Regions from separate parts of the Vibrio palustris genome, predicted to be linked through region 3. Evidence: predicted binding sites of a transcription regulator. Region 3 holds the regulator's gene; each other region holds the start of a gene.
The links. The regulator CRP, encoded in region 3, controls carbon source genes, mostly activating them, when cyclic AMP is high. The targets are predictions, from matches to a motif close to TGTGANNNNNNTCACA.

Region 1 (5,318 bases), 1.2 Mb from region 3:
TTGCAATGGCAGTCTAAATTACAAGAATGGAAACAAGATTGGCAGGCATTTGTTCAACAGCATAAAGGGAAGGCAAGAGCCCAAGGTTTGAATGTAATGAATGGTGGGCGCTGGATGTTTGGCGCTGATGATATCTATCGCTTAAGCTATTTACTGGGTGATAAGTTTGACTCTGGCTTGGCCGATATGCTGATGGTGCACTACCAGACGTATGGATTGACTCAAGAGTTTTTACAATCACCACCAGACGATACCTTTATTATTCAGATTGCGCCGAGTGAGCCATTGAAATCCAGCTCTTTGATGAGCCGACGAGAAGACTTGATGCATGACTATGAATTAGGTAAAGAGGCGGGAAATCGCTTTATTGCACAATATGAACAAGCGGTATCTCAGTGGTCAACGCGTGCGATTTTAGATCATCTAGACATGCATAATGTGGATCTCAATAAGCTTAGTAAACCTTAGCGATAACAACGGCTAAACAATGATGGTTAAGTCGCATGAGCCTCCTAATTAGGGGGCTCATTTTATTTTTAGAGAGATGTTTACGGCTAACGATAAAGGTTTGTTATTCAAAACATCAGCTGGCTAATGGCGATCTCATTGATGGTTCCGCGTTATAGCACAGGGAGTATGCGCATACAGTTGGTACTGCCTTCTACATTGGTAATATCGCCCTGAGTAATAATCACCAAATCACCAAACTCGAGTAGCCCAGCGTCTTTGAGCTCCGCGAGAGCGTTTTGTGCTAGCTCATGTCCAACTTGTTCTTTACCATCAAAATAAAATGGGGTAACGCCACGATATAGCGCACAGCGATTCAGTGCTGAGTTATTACGCGCAAGCGCAAATATGGGGAAGGTGGTGTTCAATCGTGAGGTCATTAATGCGGTGCGGCCAGATTCAGTGAAAGTGACCATAGCTTGAACCCCATCTAAATGGTTGGCCGCATAAATGGTCGACATGGCAATCGCTTCTTGCTCAGTAGCAAAAGAGCCAGAAATTCGATAGCTCTGACTATTAGATTCGATCATTTTTTCTGCGCCAATACAGACTGCTGCCATCGCTTCAACGGTTTCTATAGGGTATAACCCTGCGGCGGTTTCCCCTGAGAGCATCACAGCATCGGTACCATCTAAGACCGCATTCGCGACATCCATGACCTCTGCTCGGGTTGGCATAGGGTTGGCCATCATTGATTCCATCATTTGTGTCGCGGTAATTACCACCCGATTTAAGTTTTTTGCTCGAGTGATCAATTTCTTTTGCACCGCGATTAATTCTGGATCGCCAATTTCAACCCCTAAATCGCCACGGGCAACCATAATGACATCGGACTCCATAACGATATCATCGATATTTTCATCACATGACACGGTTTCGGCGCGCTCAATTTTGGCAACCATACGCGTTTTTAAACCGGCTTCTTTGGCTAAGCGGCGCGCATACTTCATATCTTCGCCATTACGTGGAAAGGAAATGGCAAGATAGTCGACGTCGATTTCCGCGGCGAGAATGATATCTCGTTTGTCTTTTTCGGTTAACGCATCTGCCGATAAGCCGCCGCCTTTTTTGTTGATGCCTTTATTGTTGGACAATACCCCGCCGACAATAACGGCAGTATGAATTTTTTGTCCTTCAACGTTGAGTACTTTGAGCTGGACACGCCCATCATCGAGCATCAGTAAATCATCACGCTGAACATCTTGCGGTAAACGTTTGTAATCGATCCCAACGGCATAGTCGTCTCCAAGACCCGGAGCCAAATCTGCATCAAGAATAAAACGCTGTCCTTCTTCAAGCTGGATACGGCCGGTTTTAAAAGTCGAAACCCGAATTTTAGGGCCTTGCAGATCCCCTAAAATCGCCACGGTACGTCCAAGCTTTTTGGCAATACTGCGTACCTGTTGGGCACGCAGTTTATGATCTTCTGCGCTACCATGAGAAAAGTTCATGCGTACAACGTTAGCACCAGCCTGAATAATGGCTTCTAGTACGCCTTCTTTGTCCGTTGAGGGACCCAATGTGGTGACAATTTTTGTTCTTCTTTGCGCCGAGGTCATAACCTGCTCCTGATGATGGATGACGATAAGGTAATAAGCGATTTGTGGAATACTGAATGTAAAGTTTGGAAGTGAATCGAGAATTTACCAGTGACATGAGTAGAATTTGCAGGCTGAATCGAAAGATAATGCCAAAAAGTCACTCGGTTTTATGAGCTTACACTATGACATGGCACGCAAACTTCCATATTGTTGCGTGATACGAGTCACGGCTAATCATCAAGTGGCTTCACAATTACTTCACAAAGTAAAAAAATTACATAGTTTTTCGTTTCTGGAGTAAATCATGTACATGGCCCAACCCGGACACATTGACCATATCAAGCAGGTGAATGCTGGCCGTGTGTATAAATTGATCGATCAAAAAGGTCCTATTTCTCGAATTGATCTGTCGAAGGAGAGCGCACTAGCGCCAGCCAGTATCACCAAAATTACTCGTGAGCTTATTGATGCCCACTTAGTCCATGAAACGACGGTTCAAGAGGCTACGTCCCGTGGTCGTCCAGCGATTGGTTTGCAAACGTTAAATGAAGGGTGGCAATTTCTTTCGGTGCGTCTTGGTAAGGGATACCTTGTGCTAGCGTTGCATGAGCTTGGTGGGGAGGTATTAGTTGATAATAAATTTGATATCCATGAAACCGATAAAACCGATCTTTTAGCGCGCTTATTGTATGAGATAAAGTATTTCTTTGATACCTATGCTGGGTTACTTGGGCGTGTGACTAGCATTGCGGTCACCGTTCCAGGGTTTGTGAATGCAGAAGAGGGAATTATTCTGCGTATCCCTCATACTGGTATTCGTGACTTGCCAATCGGTGAGGCTATCTATAACGCGACAGGATTGCCCGTTTTTGTCGCCAATGACACACGCGCTTGGGCCTTAGCAGAGCGTTTATTTGGTCATGCTCAAGATGTCGATAATTCTGTCCTAGTGTCTATTCATCATGGTGTGGAAGCGGGCATTATTGTTGATGGGCATATTGTTCAAGGACGTAAAGGTCATATTGGGGATTTAAGCCATATTCAAATCGATCCTTATGGAAAGCGTTGTGAGTGTGGTAATATCGGCTGCTTAGAAACGGTTGCAACCTCACAAGCCATTCAAAATTATGTAAAAAATAGTTTGTCACAAGGTAGTGCCTCGACACTTGCTGAGTGTAATGAGTTAACCATTGAAGCCATTTGTGATGCGGCTGCTCACGGTGATGAAGTGGCGGTTGATGCTATAGAGCATTTAGGTCGTTACTTGGGTTCTGCACTGTCGATTATTGTCAATGTATTTAATCCAGAGCGCATTTTAATTGGTGGAGTGATTAATCAAGCCAAAGAGGTGTTATACCCGGTATTAATGCAAAGCATTGAACAGCAAACGTACCCAGGATACCAAGATGATTTACAGCTTGCTGAATCCCGTTTCTACAAACAAGCAACGATGCCAGGTGCTGCGTTAATTAAGCAGGCGCTTTATGATGGTGTATTGTTGATGAAAGTGGTGGAGGGCTAACGCTACTCCATCTCTTGAGAATTAAGCGACAACTCATGTTTACATTTTCGTCATCTGGTTATAATGTTATTGATGATCATCCATAGTTAGGAATCCCTATGTCAGGCGTTTTAAATACGGTCGATGCGCGTACCAATCTTGTTGGTGAAAACCGCTTAGAGCTCTTGTTATTTAGTTTACACAGTAGCCAATACTTTGCGATTAATGTGTTTAAAGTCAAAGAAGTGATCAAAGTACCGGCATTGACTAAGTTACCAGGCTCTCATATGCATGTTACAGGTGTTGCTTCTTTAAGGGGTGAGTCTGTACCTGTCATCGACTTGCGCAGCGCTATCGGGTTTCCGCCTCCACGCCAAGAAACAACCGAGCACAATCTTATCATCACTGAATATAACCGGTCGGTGCAAGGCTTTTTGGTTGGTCAGGTTCGTCATATTATTAATACGACGTGGAGTGATATTCAGCCGCCGCCTAGAACAACAGGACGTTCCACGTATTTAACTGCCATCACTCATCTCAAAGACAAAGAACGTTCGCATATCGTTGAGATCATCGATGTGGAAAAAGTGCTCGCCGAGATCATCGATTATGATGTGTCGATTTCAGAAGAGGTGCTCGATAGAGACTTATTAGGGCATATGAACGGCCGTCGTGTTTTAATTGTTGATGACTCATCTACGGCACGTAACCAAGTTAAAGGAACGCTATCTCAGCTTGGTCTTGAGATCATAGAATGTCGTGATGGTTTAGAAGCGTTAACGTTATTACAATCTTGGTGTGATGCTGGCAAGAATATTCATGATGAATTATTAATGTTGATTACCGATGCCGAGATGCCAGAAATGGATGGGTATCGTCTAACGCGTGAAATTCGCCAAGATAAACGTATGCATGATCTGCACATCACTCTTAATACATCCCTCAGTGGTAGTTTTAACGATGCAATGGTCGAGAAAGTAGGCTGTAATCGTTTTATTTCTAAATTCCAGCCTGATTTACTGGTTGAAGTGGCGCAAGAGCGTTTACGAGAAGTTTTATAACCTGTTGGTGTTGTAGAGTTTTAGTTGAAAGCGCGATATTCGCGCTTTTTTTATTCCTTTCATTGTTTCCACACTGCTCGGGCGCTTCTACTGTTTTTCCTATCTTGCGTATTTAATTCATGGTAAACATAAACTTGTTGAATTTAATCATGATTAAATCTAAACAATAACGGACTAGACCATCACAGTGATGGATAATTAAGAGGGAATAGGATGAATCTATTAAGAGTAAAAGATCATGTGTTAGAAGATTTTATGGCGCTTGAGCTCGTGACGCCACGACTACGCTTAGTTCCTGTGTCAGCTGTTTTCGCAACGGCTATTTTACGAGAGTTCAGCCCTGAAATTACTCAATATATGACGCCCGATACACCCCAAAAACTGTCTGATGTGTCTAGTTTTGTCGAAGACTCGGTCGCGGATATGCAAGCAGGAAAAGAGATCATGTTGGCAATAACTGATGTAAGGACGCATGATTTTATTGGAATTTGTTGCTGCGCAGCCAAAGATGCTCCACACACACCAGAGTTGGGGGTTTGGGTGAAAAAATCCGCTCATGGTAAAAAATTTGGTTTGGAAAGTGTCACCACTTTGGTGAGTTGGGCAAAAGAAAACCTTAATTACGATTTTCTTATTTATCCGGTAGATCGCGCTAATATTGCGAGTCGTAAAATACCAGAGGCTTTAGGTGGTGAAATAGTGGCAGAA
Region 2 (5,318 bases), 590 kb from region 3:
TGATTGATATTGCGTTGTAGTGCAGGGTAGACGATGCGCTCGGCAAGATTAATTTTGCCGGCAATGACAATTTTTTGCGGGTTGAACATGTTCACTGTCATGGCGATGGCTTTCCCTAAATCGTTAGCCGCCTGGGTAAGCGCCATTGTGGCCAGTTCATCGCCGTTAATGGCGTGATAGCAAATAGTTTCAATACTAAGGAGTTCATTGTGTGGTAATGACGATGGATAACCTTGTTCTAAACGTTGTCGAATATGGTGGATAATCGCCGGTTCTGATGCCACTGTTTCTAAGCAGCCAAAATTACCGCATTGGCAGCGGTCACCAAGTGGATTAACTTGGATATGACCGATTTCTCCGACGTTGTGATTATGGCCTAAAAAGACTTGGCCGTTAACAATGATACCCGCACCCACACCATGATGAACGCTGACAACAATCGAGTCATAGCTATCTTTACTCGCCCCAAAATAGTGCTCAGCTAGCGCCATGGCTCGGACATCATTCCCCACAAAACAACTAATGTTAAAGTGTTGTTCAAGCGTTTCGGCGAGTAATAATTTATGGGTGTCGATACTGATGTTAGGCATGTATTCGATCACGCCATTCTCTGGGTTGATTAAACCAGGAAGAACCACGCTAATGGCAATAAGTTGGTCAATCATGACGCTATGACGCTGTTTAAAATCCTCGATGAAGTGTGTTAATCCGTTAACCAGTTCTTCTTGAGTCGTATACGTGAATAACTGACGCTCCAGATGTTTTTCTTGTCCGGCTAAATCATACAAACCTAAATAGATATAATCTCGTCCAACACGAATCGCAATGGAATGAAACGGGGCGACTTCCGTGGTAAGAGAAATCGCCCGTCTGCCGCCCGTTGAGGCTTGTTGAGCGACTTCTTTTATCAAGCCACGCTCAAGCAATTGGCGAGTAATTTTGGTCACACTTGCTGGAGCAAGTTGGCTAATATCGGCAATTTGAATTCTTGATATAGGCCCTTGTTGATCGATTAAACGATACACAACTGCACTGTTTAATTGTTTTACTAAATCTACATTACCGATTTGCCCGCCAGTCATTCTCAATGTTTTCCGTATTGTCCGTTTACTACAGTGGCCATGATATTCAAGTCGCCGTCGAACATAGCAAGATTGGCAATATATCCAGGCGCGATGCGTCCAAATTGATTATCTACGCCAATCGCTTGAGCAGGATATAAGGTCGCCATACGTAGCGCTTCATCTAGAGCGATACCTACATGCTCGACGGTGTTCTTGATTGCGTGATTCATGGTGAGTGCAGAGCCGCCTAAGGTGCCGTTTTCATCTATACACTTACCATCTTTGTAATATACTGTTTTCCCCACAAAAATAAAGGACTCAATATCTGCGCCTGCAGGGGCTGTGGCATCAGTCACTAGTATAAGCTTCTCTTTCTTGAGCTGTTTGGCGATCCGAATATTGGCAAAATCTACATGGAACCCGTCGGCAATGATACCGGCATAAATCTCTGGTGTATCGTAAACCGCGCCTACGGCTCCTGGTTCACGTCCGGTGATTGAAGACATGGCATTAAATAAATGCGTTGCCGCGGTCATACCGGCACTAAACCCTGCTTTTGCTTGGGCGTAAGTACAATTAGTATGACCTAGTGAGACGGTAATACCTGCGTCAGCGAGCTGACGAATATGACTCAAATCGTTCATTTCCGGCGCCATTGTTACCTGTGAAATGACATCTTGATTGTGGCACAGAAAATCGATCATCGATTGATTTGATTGACGAATGAAATCGAGATTGTGAATGCCTTTTTTCTCTGGGTTAAGGTAAGGCCCTTCTAAATGTAATCCTAATATCTGGTTAGGGTGCCCAGACATGTGTTCGCGTGCAATATTCACCGCTTGCTGCATGTTGTCATCTGACGAAGTGATCAGTGTTGGCAGAAAGTTAGTACAGCCAGAAAGAAGGTTCGCCTTATGCATCGTTTCTAGAGTGTCAGAGCTAATATCATCATTAAACATGACGCCGCCACACCCATTTAACTGTAAGTCGATAAACCCAGGAGATATATTCGCGCCTTCTACATCGATAACGGGCATGTCTTTAGGGAGTGCATGACTAGGAATTATGTCACTAATGGTTTGATCATCAATGATAAGGCTATGATTCGTCAAAATGTTTTCGCCAGTAAAAATTGTGCCGTTAACTAACGCATATTTCATTTTTATTCCTTCACTTCTTTATTTGTGTTGATGCAACTAAACCTTAACACTGACTGAGAGTGCAGCATTCATCGTTAAGTAGCCATAAATCCTAAGCTATCTGAGATAATATCAGTCAATATAAGAGTGAATTATTATTTCAGTTTCATATACTATCGCTAATATTTATAATACCGCGAAGTATTGATATTTTACAGAGAAAAATAAGTTATTGATTATCTCTTAAATGTAAAAATTTATTTACTAAATATAGTGATTATGATCACAACACTATGAGTGTTTGGTTTGATGTTGTGGCGAACCTGCTTACACTAATACTACTAATTTGAATGTGTGAAAAAAGTATACTGACCGAGATACGGAAATCTAACTGGAGAAATATAACGTGAACATTTTAGGATACGCGCAGAAGCTAGGTAAAGCTCTTATGTTACCTATTGCTACGCTCCCTGTTGCAGCCCTGCTGCTTCGACTCGGGCAAGGCGATTTATTAGATATTCCCTTTATGGCGAACGCTGGTGGGGCGATTTTTGAACACCTACCTTTGCTATTTGGTCTAGGTATCGCGGTCGGATTATCGATTGATGGTGCAGGTGCTGCTGGTATAGCCGGTGCCGTCGCCTATTTTGTTCTGACGGCGACAGCGAAAACCATTAATGCTGAGAATGATATGTCGTTCTTCGGCGGGATCTTCGCCGGTATCATTGCAGGGCATTCATATAATGCTTTTTATAAAACCAGTTTACCGCAATGGTTAGCTTTTTTCTCCGGTCGTCGTTTAGTCCCAATTATGACTGGGCTCTTTTCTTTAATTGCTGGTAGTCTGTTAGGCTTTGTTTGGCCTTACGTGCAGTCTGTGTTAGATGCGTTAGCTCATGGTATTTCTTCTTCTGGGTCTTTAGGCGAATTTGCCTACGGTGTACTTAATCGCGCCTTAATTCCAGTCGGATTACATCATGTCCTTAACACTTACATGTGGTTCGCTATGGGAACGTGTCAGGAAGTGATAGTGTCTAACGCACATGCGGCGGCCAATGCGCTACCAAACATCACTAAATTATGTGTAGCGCCAGATATCGCGAAATCCTTGGTGGCGGGTAATGTGCATACATTCCACTTTACCAATGTTGTCACACCAGAAGTCACCGCAATGGTGGATCAAGTAACAGACACGGTGAAGACAGGTGACTTGAACCGCTTCTTTGGTGGTGATTTGAGTGCTGGTCGTTTTATGAATGGCTTCTTCCCCGTGATGATGTTTGGTCTGCCCGGTGCAGCGCTAGCTATGTATCTGTGTGCGCCAGTAGAAAAACGCGCGCAAGTTGGTGGTATGTTATTCTCTGTCGCGTTTTGTGCCTTTTTAACTGGTATAACGGAACCTTTAGAGTTCTTGTTCGTGTTCTTAGCGCCAGCGTTGTACGCGATACATGCGGTCTTTACTGGGCTTTCATTTGTCATCGCCAATGCGTTTGGTACGCTTGATGGCTTTGGTTTCTCAGCCGGTTTACTTGACTTTGTCTTAAACTGGGGACTGGCGACCAAACCGCTAACGCTATTGTTGATTGGGTTTGGGTTCTTTTTCCTCTACTTCATCACGTTCTATGTGGCAATTCGTACCTTCAACCTAAAATCGCCGGGCCGTGAAGACGATGTTGCAGTAGCACCACAGCAAGGTAAGTCACAAGGTTCAACCAGCAATAAAGAGTTAGCTAAGCAGTACTTAGTTGTGCTCGGTGGACATGATAATGTCGAGAATATCGATGCGTGTATTACACGTTTGCGTCTAACGGTTAAAGACAGCCACTCGATTGATGAAGGTGAATTGAAAGCCTTAGGTGCAATGGGTGTAGTGAAACTGAGCCAGACTAGTATTCAAGTTATCTTGGGGCCAATGGCGGAAATTATTGCCGGCGAGATGAAAGAGCTCGATTAAGACTTGGTGTCTTGTATTCTATTAAAGACCCAAAAAGCCCTCATCAGAGGGCTTTTTTTACTTGATGCGCAGCTTTTAAACAGACTCCAAAGAAATAATTGGCTGAAACGCATAGTTTCTATTGTGCATCTGTTGAGAATTGTGGATCATTACTGCCATCATCGCGGTTATCATCACAAAGACAGTTTTTGATAATACGGCGACACATTTTCTGACAATACTAAATAAAATTGAGGTGCTATAGATGAGTGAAGCTGCGGCTCGTCCATCGAATTTCATCCGCCAAATCATTGATAAAGATTTAGCCGATGGTAAACACACTAGCGTGCATACTCGTTTTCCGCCAGAGCCGAACGGTTATCTGCATATCGGGCACGCCAAGTCGATCTGTTTAAACTTTGGTATTGCTCAGGACTATCAGGGACAGTGTAATTTACGCTTTGACGATACCAACCCTGAAAAAGAAGATCTTGAATACGTTGAGTCGATTAAGCAAGACGTTAGCTGGTTAGGCTTTGAATGGGCAGGGGATATCCATTATTCTTCTGATAATTTCGATAAGCTTTACGAATATGCAGTCGAACTGATTAACAAAGGTTTAGCGTATGTTGAAGAGCTAAGTCCAGAGCAGATTCGTGAATATCGCGGTACATTAACCGCACCGGGTAAACACAGTCCTTATCGTGACCGTCCTATTGAAGAAAACCTTGAGCTGTTTGAAAAAATGCGCCAAGGCGAGTTTGCAGAGGGCACAGTGTGCCTACGTGCAAAAATAGATATGTCATCATCATTTATGGTGTTGCGCGATCCTGTGTTATATCGCGTTCGTTTCGCCTCTCACCATCAAACCGGTGATAAATGGTGCATTTATCCAATGTACGATTTTACCCATTGTATTTCTGATGCGTTAGAAGGGATTACTCATTCTATCTGTACGCTTGAGTTCCAAGATAACCGTCGTTTGTACGATTGGGTACTCGAGAACATCACGGTTGATTGTGTTCCGCATCAGTATGAGTTTAGTCGTTTAAACTTAGAATATACTGTCATGTCTAAACGTAAGCTCAACCAACTTGTGACTGAAAAATTAGTGGATGGCTGGGATGACCCACGTATGCCAACCATTTCAGGTTTGCGCCGCCGAGGGTTTACCCCAGGTTC
Region 3 (5,318 bases):
ATTTATGAATGAATCTGTCATTCCCACGTTTACGCTTCCTAGTCATATCCATTATTGTTTGACAGAGCATGGTGGTCACGTGGGATTTGTCAGTGGTAACTGGCGACAACCTCATTATTGGTTAGAAGAAAGTTTACCTGCCTATTATGCGCACTACCTCCATGAAGAGACATCATCGTAGACTGGAAAAATCCTAACAGCATGACATACTGGCGCGAAACTATTTCAATGAGGATATTATGATCATCCCTTGGCAACAAATTGATGCCGACACACTCGACAATCTCATTCGTGAATTTGTCCTTCGTGAAGGCACAGATTACGGCTCACAAGAAGTAACGTTAGATCAAAAGGTACAACAAGTTAAACAGCAGATTCAATCCGGTGACGCCATGGTGGTGTACTCGGAGTTACATGAAACAGTCGATATAAAACGCGACCTGTAAATCAGGCTCAAGGACAGAGCGTTATTCCGTGCTATAGTAAATCCACCACGACTCATTCGTTTTAGTCAGGAATCATTAAGACAAGGTTTGTCATGTCAGCGAAACATCCCATTATTGCAGTCACTGGCTCCTCTGGAGCTGGAACTACCACCACATCAGAAGCATTTCGTAAAATGTTTAATATGATGTCGGTCAAACCCGCTTGGGTCGAAGGCGACAGTTTTCATCGTTATACCCGACCAGAAATGGATGTGGCGATCCGTAAAGCACGAGAGCAAGGGCGTCATATTAGTTATTTTGGCCCACAAGCTAATGACTTTGCTTCACTCGGCGAGTTTTTCCGTCAATATGGCAAAGATGGTTCGGGGAAAATTCGTCGCTACCTACACAGCTTTGATGAAGCCGTCCCTTATAACCAAATGCCAGGTACATTCACTCCATGGCAAGACATACCAGAGCAAACCGATGTCCTATTTTATGAGGGCTTACATGGTGGTGTTGTCGATGGCGATATTAATGTTGCCCAGCATGTCGATTTTCTGATCGGTATGGTTCCGATAGTGAACTTGGAATGGATTCAAAAATACGTCCGAGACACTCGTGACCGTGGCCATTCGCGCGAAGCAGTCATGGACTCCATCGTTCGCTCTATGGACGATTACCTCAACTATATTACGCCACAGTTTTCTCGCACTCACATCAACTTTCAACGCGTCCCCACCGTTGATACTTCCAACCCGCTCAATGCCAAAGGGATTCCGAGTTTAGATGAAAGTTTTGTGGTGATTCGTCTGCGTGGTATCAAAAATGTCGACTTTCCATATCTACTTTCTATGATTGATGGTTCATTTATGTCTAGGCATAATACGATTGTTGTTCCAGGTGGAAAAATGAGTTTCGCAATGGAGCTAATTGTGCGTCCAATCCTGCAACAACTCATCGAAAGCGGAAAAATTGGGTAATTGATTACACGTAAATGTCGCTTACTTTTCATACCGTGATCATAAGCACATTTTTGCGCAGTAAATCCCTCTTTGTAAGCGATTTAAATCAAGAAATTCCGCGTGAAAAAGGATACTATTTCATAACGGAAACAAAGAAAACTTGCGGTGAATCCAAACTCTTCTTATTCTGGGAAGTCATGAGGCTTCGCTAAATTAAATATGGATAGCGGCAAGCGTACCCTGCAGAGGAAGTGAGATATTATGGTTCTAGGTAAACCTCAAACCGACCCAACTTTAGAGTGGTTTCTTTCACATTGTCACATTCATAAGTACCCTTCTAAAAGCACGCTAATTCATGCGGGCGAGAAGGCTGAAACATTGTACTACATTGTGAAAGGCTCAGTGGCGGTATTGATTAAAGATGAAGAAGGCAAGGAGATGATCCTTTCCTACTTGAACCAAGGTGACTTTATTGGTGAACTTGGTCTTTTTGAGGAAGGACAGGAACGTACCGCTTGGGTTCGTGCTAAGTCACCTTGTGAAGTGGCTGAAATTTCATTCAAGAAATTCCGTCAGTTAATTCAGGTTAACCCTGATATTCTGATGCGTCTCTCTGGTCAAATGGCAAGTCGTCTTCAAGTTACAAGTCAAAAGGTCGGTGATCTTGCCTTCCTAGACGTGACGGGTCGTATTGCTCAAACGCTATTAAACCTAGCGAAACAACCAGATGCAATGACTCACCCAGACGGTATGCAAATCAAGATTACGCGCCAAGAGATCGGCCAAATCGTTGGTTGCTCTCGCGAAACAGTGGGCCGTATATTAAAAATGCTAGAAGAGCAGAACTTGATTTCTGCCCACGGTAAAACCATTGTTGTTTACGGTACACGTTAAGTTTTAACGTCGTTCGTATCTCCCAAAACCACCGCACCTACACGGTGGTTTTTTATGCCTAATCCATGGCTATTGTTGTCTATCCGTACTTTCAAATATTTTATCGGCATTCGCCGCAACGAAACCTTGATAAAGCTCACCATCTTGTTGCGGATAACGTTTAGCAAACTCATAAAACCCACCGGGGATGGTCGCGTCCATATCCGCAAAGATGACGGCTACGTCATCGGCCATGGTGGAGGACTGCTCAAGTAAAACTTGTGGTGTCCCTTTAACCACGCCTCCCGCCTCATTGAGTATAAAACCGGATTGTTTGAGATATTCATTGACCGCTTCCACACTCGTGAAGCGCTTAAGCTGATTAACACTTACCGTAAAGTGATTGGCACCGTAACCATGGGCGGCCACCCATGCGGCGTACTCACTCTCTTGCGCAAGCTCAAAATATTCAGAATAGGTCACATCCCACGGCCGACCTTGCCACAACAGATCAGGAGTCGACCACGGTAGGTCATCAATCTGTCGAATTAACTTGGCGACAATGTTTTGCAGCGCAGGACTGCATTCCTCAACCAGTAATTCACTAATAAACACTTTAGGACGTGTGGGATCAGGATGACGTAGATACTTCGCATACAGATGCTTAGATTCAAAATGGTACTCACCTTCTGCTTGATAACCTAATTGAATAAAAGGCTGTGCTAATACATCTAACCCAATATCACGATACGCAAACGTACGTAGCGCAATATGATCGTTAATTAATTGCGAATCTTCCTGCAGCAATGCATGCACTTTTGATGCTGAAGGACATAATCGCTCAGTATAATCTTTCCATAGCGCCTCAAATACGTCATGAATATGCATGATGCTTTCTCCTCTTCATATCAACTTATTAAATCGATACTGGTATTAATCACTAAAATGTAAGCCAGGACTCAGTTGTTCCGGTAGTAAAGTGTGAGTCCCTTCCATCGATGCCATCGGGTAAGCACAATAATCGGCGGCATAGTAAGCACTTGGCCGTAGGTTACCCGAATCACCAGGACCACCAAATGGCGCATCACTGCTGGCCCCCGTCAATGGACGGTTACGGTTCACAATCCCCGCACGAATATGGTCAATAAAGTATGCCCATTCGCTATCATCGGTAGAGATTAAACCTGCAGATAAACCAAACCGAGTGTCATTAGCTAGCTCAACGGCTTGTTCAAAGGTTTGATAACGAATAACTTGTAGAAGAGGACCAAAATATTCTTCATCCGGTAAATCAGCAATCACGCTGACATCAATAATTCCCGGAGAAACAAAAGCATGCTGGCCCTGTTGGGCTTCAAGTAATGAGTAGCCACCCAAAGATTGCAAATGAGCTTGTGCTTGTAGAATACACTTAGCGGCAGATTCGGAGATCAGCGTCCCCATAAATGGGGCGGGCTCAGCGAAAGGTGTCCCCATTACAATACGTTGTGTAATATCAACTAACCGCTCTAACAAACGGTCGCCTTGCTCTCCTTCAGGAATCAACAGCCGACGCGCACAGGTACAACGCTGACCTGCACTCAAAAATGCTGATTGGACAATGGTATATACGCTAGCATCGAGATCGCCATACTGTTCAGAGACGACTAAAGGATTATTCCCCCCCATTTCTAGAGCTAACATTTTTCCTGGCTGCCCAGCAAACTGCTGATGTAATAATTGCCCGGTCTGGGCACTTCCAGTAAATAAGAGTCCATCAATCTCTTTCGATTGCGACAGTGCTATACCGGTGTCCTTAGCCCCCTGCACAAGATTGAGAACCCCTTCAGGTAAGCCAGCTTGCTGCCATAAACGCACCATGACTTCACCACTTAAGGGAGTTTGCTCGGAAGGTTTAAATACAACGGTGTTACCTGCTAATAACGCAGGAATAATATGACCATTCGGTAAGTGACAAGGGAAATTATACGGACCAAATACCGCCATAACGCCAAGTGGTCTATGACGTAATACAACCTGACTGCCATTCACTGACCGCGCTCGCTCTCCTGTCCTTTCATGAAACGCCTGCGCGGAGATTGAGGCTTTACCGATCATGGCTGCCACTTCAGTGCGAGTTTCCCAGATGGGCTTACCTGTTTCTTTTGCAATCGTTTCGGCGATCCGTTCTTTATTACGCTTAACTTCTTCAATAAACGCACTGACATATGCCTCACGCTGAGCAAACGTGTATTGTCGCCACTCCAGCAACGCCAAACGTGCCGCTTTAACGGCTGACTCCACTTGCTGGGTAGTCGCGCTGCTGCCTTGCCATAATAGGCTCGCATCATAAGGTGTCATCGAGCACAATGCGTCTCCTTTCCCTTTTACCCATACTCCTGCAATCCAATGTGTCATGGTGTCATTCCTTATTGAGCTAACATGCCAATATGCGCACCCGATCCCCCGTAGTCACGAGCAATGCCTGAGCAACATCAGGCGCGATAATGACGCTTTGGTTCTCTACATTGACAGCCGCTTTGGCCGCTGTCGCTCGAAAACATTGAAATTCCGTATTAGTCAGCAAGTAATCCCGACAACTGGTATGGTCAGCTATTTCTACCGAGTAGCACTGCGATAGCCGCACTGACTCTATATGGTCACGATCACACTCGACCGTTGGGCCGCCATCAAAAATATCGATATAGTTTCGACATACAAACCCTTCTTGCTCTAATAAGCGTAATGCAGGCTTTGTATTCTCATGAACCTTACCAATGACCGCTTGTGCTTCGGGACTCAATAAATTGACGTAGATAGGGAGCTTGGGCATGAGATCGGCAATAAAACCTTTTTTACCTGTGCCGGTAAGATAATCAGCCATGGTGAAATCAATAGAAAAGAAGTGCTGCTGTAGCCACTGCCAAAATGGTGAATGCCCATCAGCATTTGAAACACCACGCATTTCCGCAAAAATAGTACGCGAAAAGCGTTCAGGATGTTCTGCCAACATCAGTAATCGGCATTTAGATAATAGACGACCATTCAAGCCGCCACGAAATTGAGGACGCAGAAA

Region 1: a site for CRP is predicted at 2,262-2,277, ahead of mlc (sugar metabolism global transcriptional regulator Mlc). Genes of this name have one in related genera too.
Region 2: a site for CRP is predicted at 2,476-2,491, ahead of nagE (N-acetylglucosamine-specific PTS transporter subunit IIBC). Genes of this name have one in related genera too.

The regions. Positions count from the first base shown of each region.
Region 1 covers NZ_AP024887.1:888,392-893,709, forward strand. The annotation lists gene OCU30_RS04340 (patatin-like phospholipase family protein) at 1-468, shown strand, start outside; gene pyk (pyruvate kinase) at 621-2,066, opposite strand; gene mlc (sugar metabolism global transcriptional regulator Mlc) at 2,353-3,570, shown strand; gene OCU30_RS04355 (chemotaxis protein CheV) at 3,669-4,610, shown strand; gene OCU30_RS04360 (GNAT family N-acetyltransferase) at 4,824-5,318, shown strand, end outside.
Region 2 covers NZ_AP024887.1:1,756,938-1,762,255, reverse strand. The annotation lists gene OCU30_RS08290 (ROK family protein) at 1-1,082, opposite strand, end outside; gene nagA (N-acetylglucosamine-6-phosphate deacetylase) at 1,085-2,224, opposite strand; gene nagE (N-acetylglucosamine-specific PTS transporter subunit IIBC) at 2,610-4,157, shown strand; gene glnS (glutamine--tRNA ligase) at 4,402-5,318, shown strand, end outside.
Region 3 covers NZ_AP024887.1:2,349,344-2,354,661, forward strand. The annotation lists gene OCU30_RS10995 (hydrolase) at 1-181, shown strand, start outside; gene OCU30_RS11000 (YheU family protein) at 240-446, shown strand; gene OCU30_RS11005 (phosphoribulokinase) at 539-1,408, shown strand; gene crp (cAMP-activated global transcriptional regulator CRP) at 1,652-2,284, shown strand; gene OCU30_RS11015 (DUF1338 domain-containing protein) at 2,354-3,151, opposite strand; gene astD (succinylglutamate-semialdehyde dehydrogenase) at 3,197-4,660, opposite strand; gene astA (arginine N-succinyltransferase) at 4,680-5,318, opposite strand, start outside.